DNA from 2 places in the Pararhizobium sp. DWP3-4 genome. Region 1 is predicted to be linked to the other one. Evidence: predicted binding sites of a transcription regulator. Region 1 holds the regulator's gene; the other holds the start of a gene.
The links. The regulator HrcA, encoded in region 1, represses chaperone genes, less so after heat shock. The targets are predictions, from matches to a motif close to GTTAGCACTCNCNNNNNGNGAGTGCTAAC.
Positions count from the first base shown of each region.

Region 1 (4,370 bases):
GGTAATTACCCACATTCGGAGCAAACGGCCGGCCTGGGCCTCTCAAGCACTCAGGCACGTCTCGGCAAAAAGCTTGAACGCCCGCGCCCGATGCGACAGCGCCTCGGAATCGCCCGGTTTCCAGCCGTGCTTTTCCGCAGCACTCATTTCGCCGAAGGTGGTGTCGTAGCCAAGCGGTTGAAAGACCGGGTCGTAACCAAAACCTTGGTCCCCGCGCGGCGGCCAGACGATATGGCCTTCCACTTCGCCACGGAACAGTTCGACATGTCCATCCGGCCAGGCGAGGCACAGCACCGAGACGAAACGGCCGGTGCGCCGGTCGAAGGCGGTGGCTCCGGCTTCCTGGAGGGCGGTCTCGACTTTTTGCATCGCGATAGTGAAATCGCGCGTCCCGTCGGAAGTCTCCGCCCAATTGGCGGTGTAGACGCCCGGGTCGCCGTTCAGCGCATCGACCACAAGGCCGGAATCGTCCGAAAGCGCCGGCAGACCGGAGGCTTTCGCCGAGGCCAGTGCCTTGATCGTGGCATTTTCCTCGAAGGTCGTGCCGGTTTCATCCGGTTCGACGAAGTTGAGATCGGCCGCCGATTTGGCTTCAAAGCCCATCGGGCCGATCAGGTCGCGGATTTCGCGGATCTTGCCGGCATTGTGGCTGGCAACGATCAGGGTCTTGTCTTCAAGCTTGCGCATCTGCGTCTTTCTCATCCGGCGGGCATTCCGCCCATTCGTGTCAGTCGATATTCCAAAGACGGGCTTCGGCGCATTCCAGGCTGTTTCCAGCCGGATCGCGGAAATAAAATGAACGTGCGCCCGACGGCCAAATCACTTCGGATTCAATCGCAATCCCGGCTTCCGACAGCTTCTTCTTCCAGGCATCGAGATCACCGGCTGCTACCCGAAAACACATATGCCCGGGACCTTGCGTGCCATGCGGCAGCGGCGGTGTCAGCGTTTCCACCGGATTGAAGATCAGGAGAACACCGGGACCGCAGCGAAAGAAAACATGCCGGTTGCTGGCGCGGCTGATTTTCTCGAGGCCGAGAACGGAGCCGTAAAACGCCTCTGCCGCATCGAGATCATCGACATAGAGCGCCGTCTCCAGAATGCCTTCGAACGGTGCGGCCATGGCTCAGCCCCCGATGGCCTGCTTCTGCATGCCCACCAGTTCGGCGATACCGTTCTTGGCGAGGCCGAGCAGCGTGCCGAATTCCTCTTCGGAAAATGGCTTGCCTTCGGCCGTGCCCTGGATCTCGACGATGCCGCCGGAGCCGGTCATGACGAAGTTGGCATCGGTTTCAGCGGCCGAGTCTTCCAGATAATCGAGATCGATCACCGGCTGATTGGCGAAGATACCACAGGAGATCGCAGCGATATGGTCCTTCAGGACCTTTTCCACCTTGATCATGTTGCGGGCTTCCATCCAGGCAAGGCAATCGCGCAGCGCAATCCAGGCGCCGGTAATGGAGGCGGTTCTGGTGCCGCCATCGGCCTGTATGACGTCGCAGTCGATCGAGATCTGGCGCTCGCCGAGCTCCTTCAAGTCGACCACCGCGCGCAGCGAACGGCCGATCAGTCGCTGGATTTCCTGGGTGCGGCCGCTCTGCTTGCCAGAGGCTGCCTCGCGCTTCATGCGCTCGCCGGTGGCGCGCGGCAGCATGCCGTATTCGGCGGTAACCCAGCCCTTGCCACTGTTGCGCAGCCACGGTGGCGTCTTTTCTTCCAGGCTCGCCGTGACCAGCACATGCGTATCGCCGAACTTCACCAGGCAGGATCCTTCTGCATGTTTGGAAACATTGCGCTCGAAGGAAACCTTGCGCATCTGGTCGGTTTTTCTGCCGGAAGGCCGCATCATGAACTCCTGTGATGTTTGTCAGCCTTCTAACCTAACTTGGGAGGAAGGGAAATCATTTGCTCTAAAAGAGTGGAGGAGGGCCAAAAGGCGCGTACGGCGGGTTTTCCAGCCAATTTCCCTTTTGCTATCCGGGCGGGGATCACTATATTCCAATTGACTTCAACAACATGGGTTTTTGCGTTCGAATGGTCCTGGATAAATCTGCAATGCGGGAAAGGCTTTCGGCGCTCGACGAGCGGTCGGGCGAAATCTTCCGTCGCATCGTGGAAAGCTATCTGGAAAGCGGTGAGCCGCTGGGTTCGCGCAGCCTGTCGCGCATCCTGCCGATGTCGCTGTCGCCGGCCTCCGTCCGCAACGTCATGAGCGATCTCGAAGACCTCGGCCTGATCTATTCGCCGCATATCAGCGCCGGGCGCCTGCCGACACAGAATGGCCTGCGGTTTTTCGTCGATGCCTTCATGCAGGTGGGCGATCTGTCGCCCGAGGACCGCGCCTCGATCGACCGGCATGTGCGCCGCGTCGACCGCGACCAGCCTGTGGAGACGTTGCTGAACGATGCCAGCCAGATGCTGTCGGGCATGTCGCGCGGGGCAGGGTTGGTCATCACCGCCAAGAATGATCCGGTGCTGCGGCATGTCGAATTCGTCCGGCTGACGCCGACCAAGGCGCTGGCGGTCCTCGTCGGCGAGCATGACCAGGTGGAAAACCGTATCATCGAGCTGCCGGCCGGCGTCACCAGCTCGCAACTGACGGAAGCCGCCAATTTCTTGAACGCCCATCTCGCCGGACAGACGCTGCCGGAAGTGCGCGGCCAGCTGGAGAAGGTCAAGGAAACCGTCCGGCGCGAACTCGATACGCTGAGCCAGGATCTGGTCGAGCGCGGCCTTGCCATCTGGTCTGGCAGCGAGGCCGATGACAAGCCGACGCAGCTGATCGTGCGTGGCCGTGCCAATCTTCTGGAAGGGCTGGCTGGCGCCGAGGATGTCGACCGGCTGCGTATGCTGTTTGATGATCTGGAAAAGAAGGACAGCCTGATCGAAATCCTCAATCTGGCCGAAAGCGGGCCGGGGGTGCGGATCTTCATCGGGTCGGAAAACAAGCTGTTTTCGCTGTCCGGCTCGTCGCTGATCGTGGCGCCCTACAGGGACAGTGACGACAAGATCGTCGGCGCTGTCGGGGTCATCGGTCCGACGCGGCTGAATTACTCGCGCATTGTGCCGATGGTGGACTATACGGCGCAGCTGATGTCGCGTTTGTCGCGGTAATCGGCCGGGAAGAAGCCGGTTTTTCCGGCAGCTTTCGATTGTACCCTTGATTTTTCGGCTTCAAAGCTCGATATCGACACCAAATCCTAGACATATTGACATTCCGGAGACCGTCATGACCGACGATATAAACAAACACGGTGCTGAAGTGAACGCGGACGAAGCAGCTGCCGCCTATGCCGAAGCCGCCGATGATCAGGTCGATACCGCCGTTTCCGAGCCGGATCCGTTGGAGCTTGCCAAGGCTGAAGCTGCCGACATGCGCGACCGCTACCTGCGCCTTGCCGCTGAAATGGACAACCTGCGCCGCCGCACCGCGCGCGACGTCAAGGATGCAAAATCCTATTCCGTCGCCGGCTTTGCCCGCGACATGCTGGCCGTGTCCGACAACCTGCGCCGCGCGCTCGATGCCATCCCCGCGGAAGCGCGCGAGGCCGGCGATGTCGGCTTCAACGCGCTGATCGAAGGCGTCGAGATGACCGAACGCGCCATGCTGTCGGCGCTGGAGCGTCATGGCGTCCAGAAACTGGAGCCGGTCGGCCAGAAATTCGACCCGAACTTCCATCAGGCGATGTTCGAAGTGCCGAATGCAGAAGTTCCGAACAACACCGTCGTCCAGGTGGTCCAGGCCGGCTACACCATCGGCGAACGCGTCCTGCGCCCCGCCATGGTCGGCGTCGCCAAGGGCGGCCCGAAGGTGGTTGCGGCGGAAGAAAACCCGGAAGCTTGATTGTTGCTTCCGTGCCTGGGAAGAGGCGGTACATCACTTCTTGCTGGTGGCCGCTTTCCTAACCGCCGCAATAGACCCTTTTGGTCGATGCTTTTTTCGAAAAAGAAATGGTTTTTGCGACGCGAAGAGGATTTTGTTCCGAAAGTCTTCCACCGCTTTGCCCTTGGAGCGAGACCAGGGCTGATTGCCAGTCTTTGCCCTTCGGATGTTTTTTCTGCTCAAGGAACCAACTCGCCGCCTTGCTTTTGCTGAAGCTTCGAAAAGCTGCCTGAATTGCCGGCTGATCCTTAACCGAAGCAAGGAGCTTGATCCGTACAGGCGTATTCTCCGACGTACATCCGGTAACAAAAACATCGCCCGCTGCCGCCGCGGGAAGTAGCATAAATGCTGATAAAACAATCGATACAAAAATGGACTTCATTTCCTGCTCCAATCTCATATTAATGCATGCGTTTCCTAAAATTTTTCGCAGCGCAGGATTGGTCTCACCCAAATAGCTGCCTCAAATGATCATTCAAGAACCGGC
Region 1 is NZ_JAFCXF010000006.1:400,902-405,271, forward strand. Features, by position in the region: gene rdgB (RdgB/HAM1 family non-canonical purine NTP pyrophosphatase) at 43-687, opposite strand; gene ACP7E6_RS18165 (VOC family protein) at 728-1,123, opposite strand; gene rph (ribonuclease PH) at 1,127-1,846, opposite strand; gene hrcA (heat-inducible transcriptional repressor HrcA) at 2,056-3,114, shown strand; gene grpE (nucleotide exchange factor GrpE) at 3,230-3,844, shown strand; gene ACP7E6_RS18185 (hypothetical protein) at 3,903-4,265, opposite strand; gene ACP7E6_RS18190 (D-arabinono-1,4-lactone oxidase) at 4,330-4,370, opposite strand, start outside.

Region 2 (4,370 bases), on a different contig from region 1:
CGATCGTAAGCTGTGTCCGGCACGCCAAGGCCGCGGATCTGGACGATGACGCCGGGATGTGGGCGCGGCGAATTGGTGATCAGAACGACGGTCAGGCCTTTGGCGCGCGCTTCGGTCAGCGCCTCGCAGGCACCCTTGAACGCCTCGACGCCATTGTGCAGCACGCCCCAGACATCGCAGAGCACGACATCGTAGCGGCTGGCAATGTCGCGAAAACTGTTGATCCGAACGGCCATGCTGGCTTCCCGCAGAAAAGAAATGGTCGGGCTGACATCGCAGGCAGGCGTTAAAAACACAAGTCTCCATCGGGAAAAATCGCGGCCGAATTCCAAGGTTTCCGGCGTGCAAAGCGATGGAACCGCTAAAATCCGCGGATCAGCCAACCGGCAACCGCGCAGATGGCCAGCGTCACGACGACGCCGCGCTTGAAGAAAAACAACAGCACGGCTGCCAGAAGCGCCAGGCAGAAGGCCGAGAGCTGGAATGTCTGCCAGACGGGAAGCGGCATCGACATCGGCCCTGTCGCAAAGCGATCCACACTGGCAAAGAGAACATGCAGGCCGAACCAGACGGCCAGATTAAGGATAACGCCGGTGACGGCCGCCGAGATCGCCGCAAGCGCGCCCGATAGCGCCCGGTTGTTACGCAGGGTCTCCACATAGGGGGCGCCCAGAAAGATCCAGAGGAAGCATGGGATGAACGTCGCCCACGCCGCGAGCGTCGCTCCGAGCAAGCCGGACACAAGCGGATCAAGCCCCAGCGGTGCGCGAAAGGCCGCCATGAAGCCAACGAAGGACAGCACCAGCACCAACGGTCCCGGTGTCGTTTCAGCCAGTGCCAGGCCATCCAGCATCTCGCCGGGTTTGAGCCAATGATAGGTCTCTACCGCCTGCTGCGCGACATAAGCAAGCACCGCATAGGCTCCGCCGAAGGTCACCACCGCCATCTTCGAAAAGAACAGACCGATGGCGGTGTAGACGGTGGCGAAACCGAGCACGATGCCAATGATGATGAAGGGCGCGATCCAGAGGACCAGCCAGGTGGCGAGAACCTGAAACGTACGGCTCCAGCTTGAAGCGCTGTCGGGAAAAAAACTGCTGTCGATGACCGAAGGCCTGTCGGCAAGTGCCTGTTTTGCCGCCGCTGCCACGGCTTTTTCGCCCGTTGCCGGCTGCAGGCGCGTGGCGACGTATCCGGCAACGCCGGCCGCCAGCACGACGAGCGGAAACGGCAGATCAAAAAAGAACAGGGCTGCGAAGGCAAGCGCCGCGACGATGAGGGAAAACCGGGTTTTCAACGCCCGGCGGCCGACCCGGATGACGGCCTCGATGACGATCGCAAGCACCGCCGCCTTCAGCCCGAAGAACAGACCGGTCAGCCAATCCGTTTGCTGAAACAGCGCATAGGCGCAGGACAGGCCGAGAATGACGAAAAAGCCGGGCAGGATGAACAGCAGTCCGGCGGCGATGCCACCGCGCGTACCGTGCAACAGCCAGCCGATATAGGTGGCAAGCTGCTGCGCTTCGGGACCCGGCAAGAGCATGCAGAAATTCAGCGCATGCAGGAACCGGCTCTCGGATATCCAGCGGCGCTGCTCCACCAGTTCCTTGTGCATCAGCGCGATCTGCCCCGCCGGGCCGCCAAAACCCAACACACCGATCCTTGCCCAGACTTTTGCAGCCTCCGCGAAGGAGGGATGGCCGGGTGTCACATTGAGGTCGTGTTGTTGGGGCAAGAGCATGCCTGTCAGATAACCATGATCGATGAAATATTTTCGACAGGCCGTTCTTGACTCATCTCGCGGCCATCCTTATCTCCAGGCCGCTAGCACTCAAGCAATAGGAGTGCTAACATCCATCCATCGGATCGCGAAGACGATCCGTGAAGTCATTTGATCGAGGGATTAGACAATGACAAGCACCAATTTCCGCCCGCTGCATGACCGCGTCGTCGTGCGCCGTATCGAGGCCGAAGCCAAGACCAAGGGTGGCATCATCATTCCGGACACCGCCAAGGAAAAGCCCCAGGAAGGCGAGATCGTCGCTGTCGGTACCGGCACCCGTGACGACAAGGGCGCTCTTATCGCGCTCGACGTCAAGGCTGGCGACCGCATCCTGTTCGGCAAGTGGTCGGGCACCGAAGTCAAGCTCAACGGCGAAGACCTTCTGATCATGAAGGAAGCCGACATCATGGGCGTTATCGGCTGATCCAGCCGGTTTCCACCTTTCCACTTTCCATAAAACCAGTTGGGCACCAGCCCGGGAGTTTTTAACATGGCAGCCAAAGAAATTAAGTTCGGCCGTACCGCGCGCGAAAAGATGCTGCGCGGCGTCGACATCCTCGCAGACGCAGTGAAGGTCACGCTCGGTCCGAAGGGCCGCAACGTCATCATCGACAAGTCCTTCGGCGCACCGCGCATCACCAAGGACGGCGTTTCCGTCGCCAAGGAAATCGAACTCGAAGACAAGTTCGAAAACATGGGCGCCCAGATGGTCCGCGAAGTTGCTTCGAAGACCAACGACATCGCCGGTGACGGTACCACGACTGCAACCGTTCTCGCCCAGGCCATCGTTCGCGAAGGCGGCAAGGCCGTTGCTGCCGGCATGAACCCGATGGACCTGAAGCGCGGCATCGACCTCGCAGTCGCAGCCATCGTCAAGGACCTCGTTGCCAAGGCAAAGAAGATCAACACTTCGGAAGAAGTGGCCCAGGTCGGCACGATCTCCGCCAACGGCGAAAAGGAAATCGGCCAATACATCGCTGAAGCGATGCAGAAGGTCGGCAATGAAGGCGTCATCACGGTTGAAGAAGCCAAGACCGCCGAAACCGAACTCGAAGTCGTCGAAGGCATGCAGTTCGACCGTGGCTACCTCAGCCCTTACTTCGTCACCAACCCTGAAAAAATGGTTGCCGAGCTGGAAGACGCTTACATCCTTCTCCATGAGAAGAAGCTCTCCAACCTGCAGGCCATGCTTCCGGTTCTCGAAGCCGTCGTTCAGACCGGCAAGCCGCTCCTGATCATCTCGGAAGACGTTGAAGGCGAAGCTCTTGCTACGCTCGTGGTCAACAAGCTGCGTGGCGGCCTGAAGATCGCCGCCGTCAAGGCTCCTGGCTTCGGCGATCGCCGCAAGGCCATGCTCGAAGACATCGCGATCCTGACCGGTGGCCAGGTTATCTCCGAAGACATCGGCATCAAGCTGGAAAACGTCACGCTCGAAATGCTCGGCCGTGCGAAGAAGGTTTCGATCTCCAAGGAAAACACCACCATCGTCGATGGCGCTGGCAAGAAGGCCGAAATCGAAGGCCGCGTTGCTCAGATCAAGGGCCAGATCGAAGAAACCACATCCGATTACGACCGCGAAAAGCTGCAGGAACGCCTTGCCAAGCTCGCTGGCGGCGTTGCCGTCATCCGCGTCGGCGGTGCGACTGAAATCGAAGTGAAGGAAAAGAAGGACCGTATCGACGACGCGCTGAACGCAACGCGCGCTGCCGTTCAGGAAGGTATCGTTCCTGGTGGTGGTACGGCTCTGCTGCGTGCCTCGATCGTTCTCGACCTCAAGGGCGCAAACGACGATCAGACCGCCGGTATCTCGATCATCCGCAAGGCACTTCAGTCGCTGGTTCGCCAGATTGCTGAAAACGCAGGCGACGAAGGCTCGATCATCGTTGGCAAGATCCTCGAAAGCAACACCGACAACTTCGGCTACAACGCCCAGACCGGCGAATTCGGCGACATGATCGCCATGGGTATCGTCGATCCGGTCAAGGTTGTTCGCACGGCCCTGCAGAACGCAGCTTCGGTTGCTTCGCTGCTGATCACCACGGAAGCCATGATCGCCGAACTGCCGAAGAAGGATTCGGCTGTCGGCGGCATGCCTGACATGGGTGGCATGGGCGGCATGGGCGGCATGATGTAATAAGGCGTTTGCCTTATTACGAATGACGACCATACAGCTTCGCCCATGATCCAAAGTGCTTCAGCGCGTCAAGCGCGCTGAAGTGGCGGCATGGGCGGCATGATGTAATAAGGCGTTTGCCTTATTACGAATGACAACCATACAGCTTCGCCCATGATCCAAAGTGCTTCAGCGCGTCAAGCGCGCTGAAGTGGCGGCATGGGCGGCATGATGTAATAAGGCGGTTGCCTTATTACATCATGCCGCCCATACAGCTTTCCGGGTTTCCGGATTGGGGCAGGCCGCGAGGTCTGCCCTTTTTCGTTTCCCCTCGACGATCTCCATGAAAAGCTCTCAGGCTTATTGCCGAGCTCTGCGGATCATGCTCTGATTGTACTTCGGCCAAATCGCTGCAATCGGGAATATTTATCTCGGATCACAAAATATTTCTTGAACACCATTGAAGCGCTAGAA
Region 2 is NZ_JAFCXF010000002.1:313,988-318,357, forward strand. Features, by position in the region: gene ACP7E6_RS06685 (TIGR01459 family HAD-type hydrolase) at 1-236, opposite strand, end outside; gene chrA (chromate efflux transporter) at 362-1,741, opposite strand; gene groES (co-chaperone GroES) at 1,911-2,207, shown strand; gene groL (chaperonin GroEL) at 2,274-3,917, shown strand.
Region 2: the regulator HrcA is predicted to act here: its motif matches at 1,824-1,852, upstream of groES (co-chaperone GroES).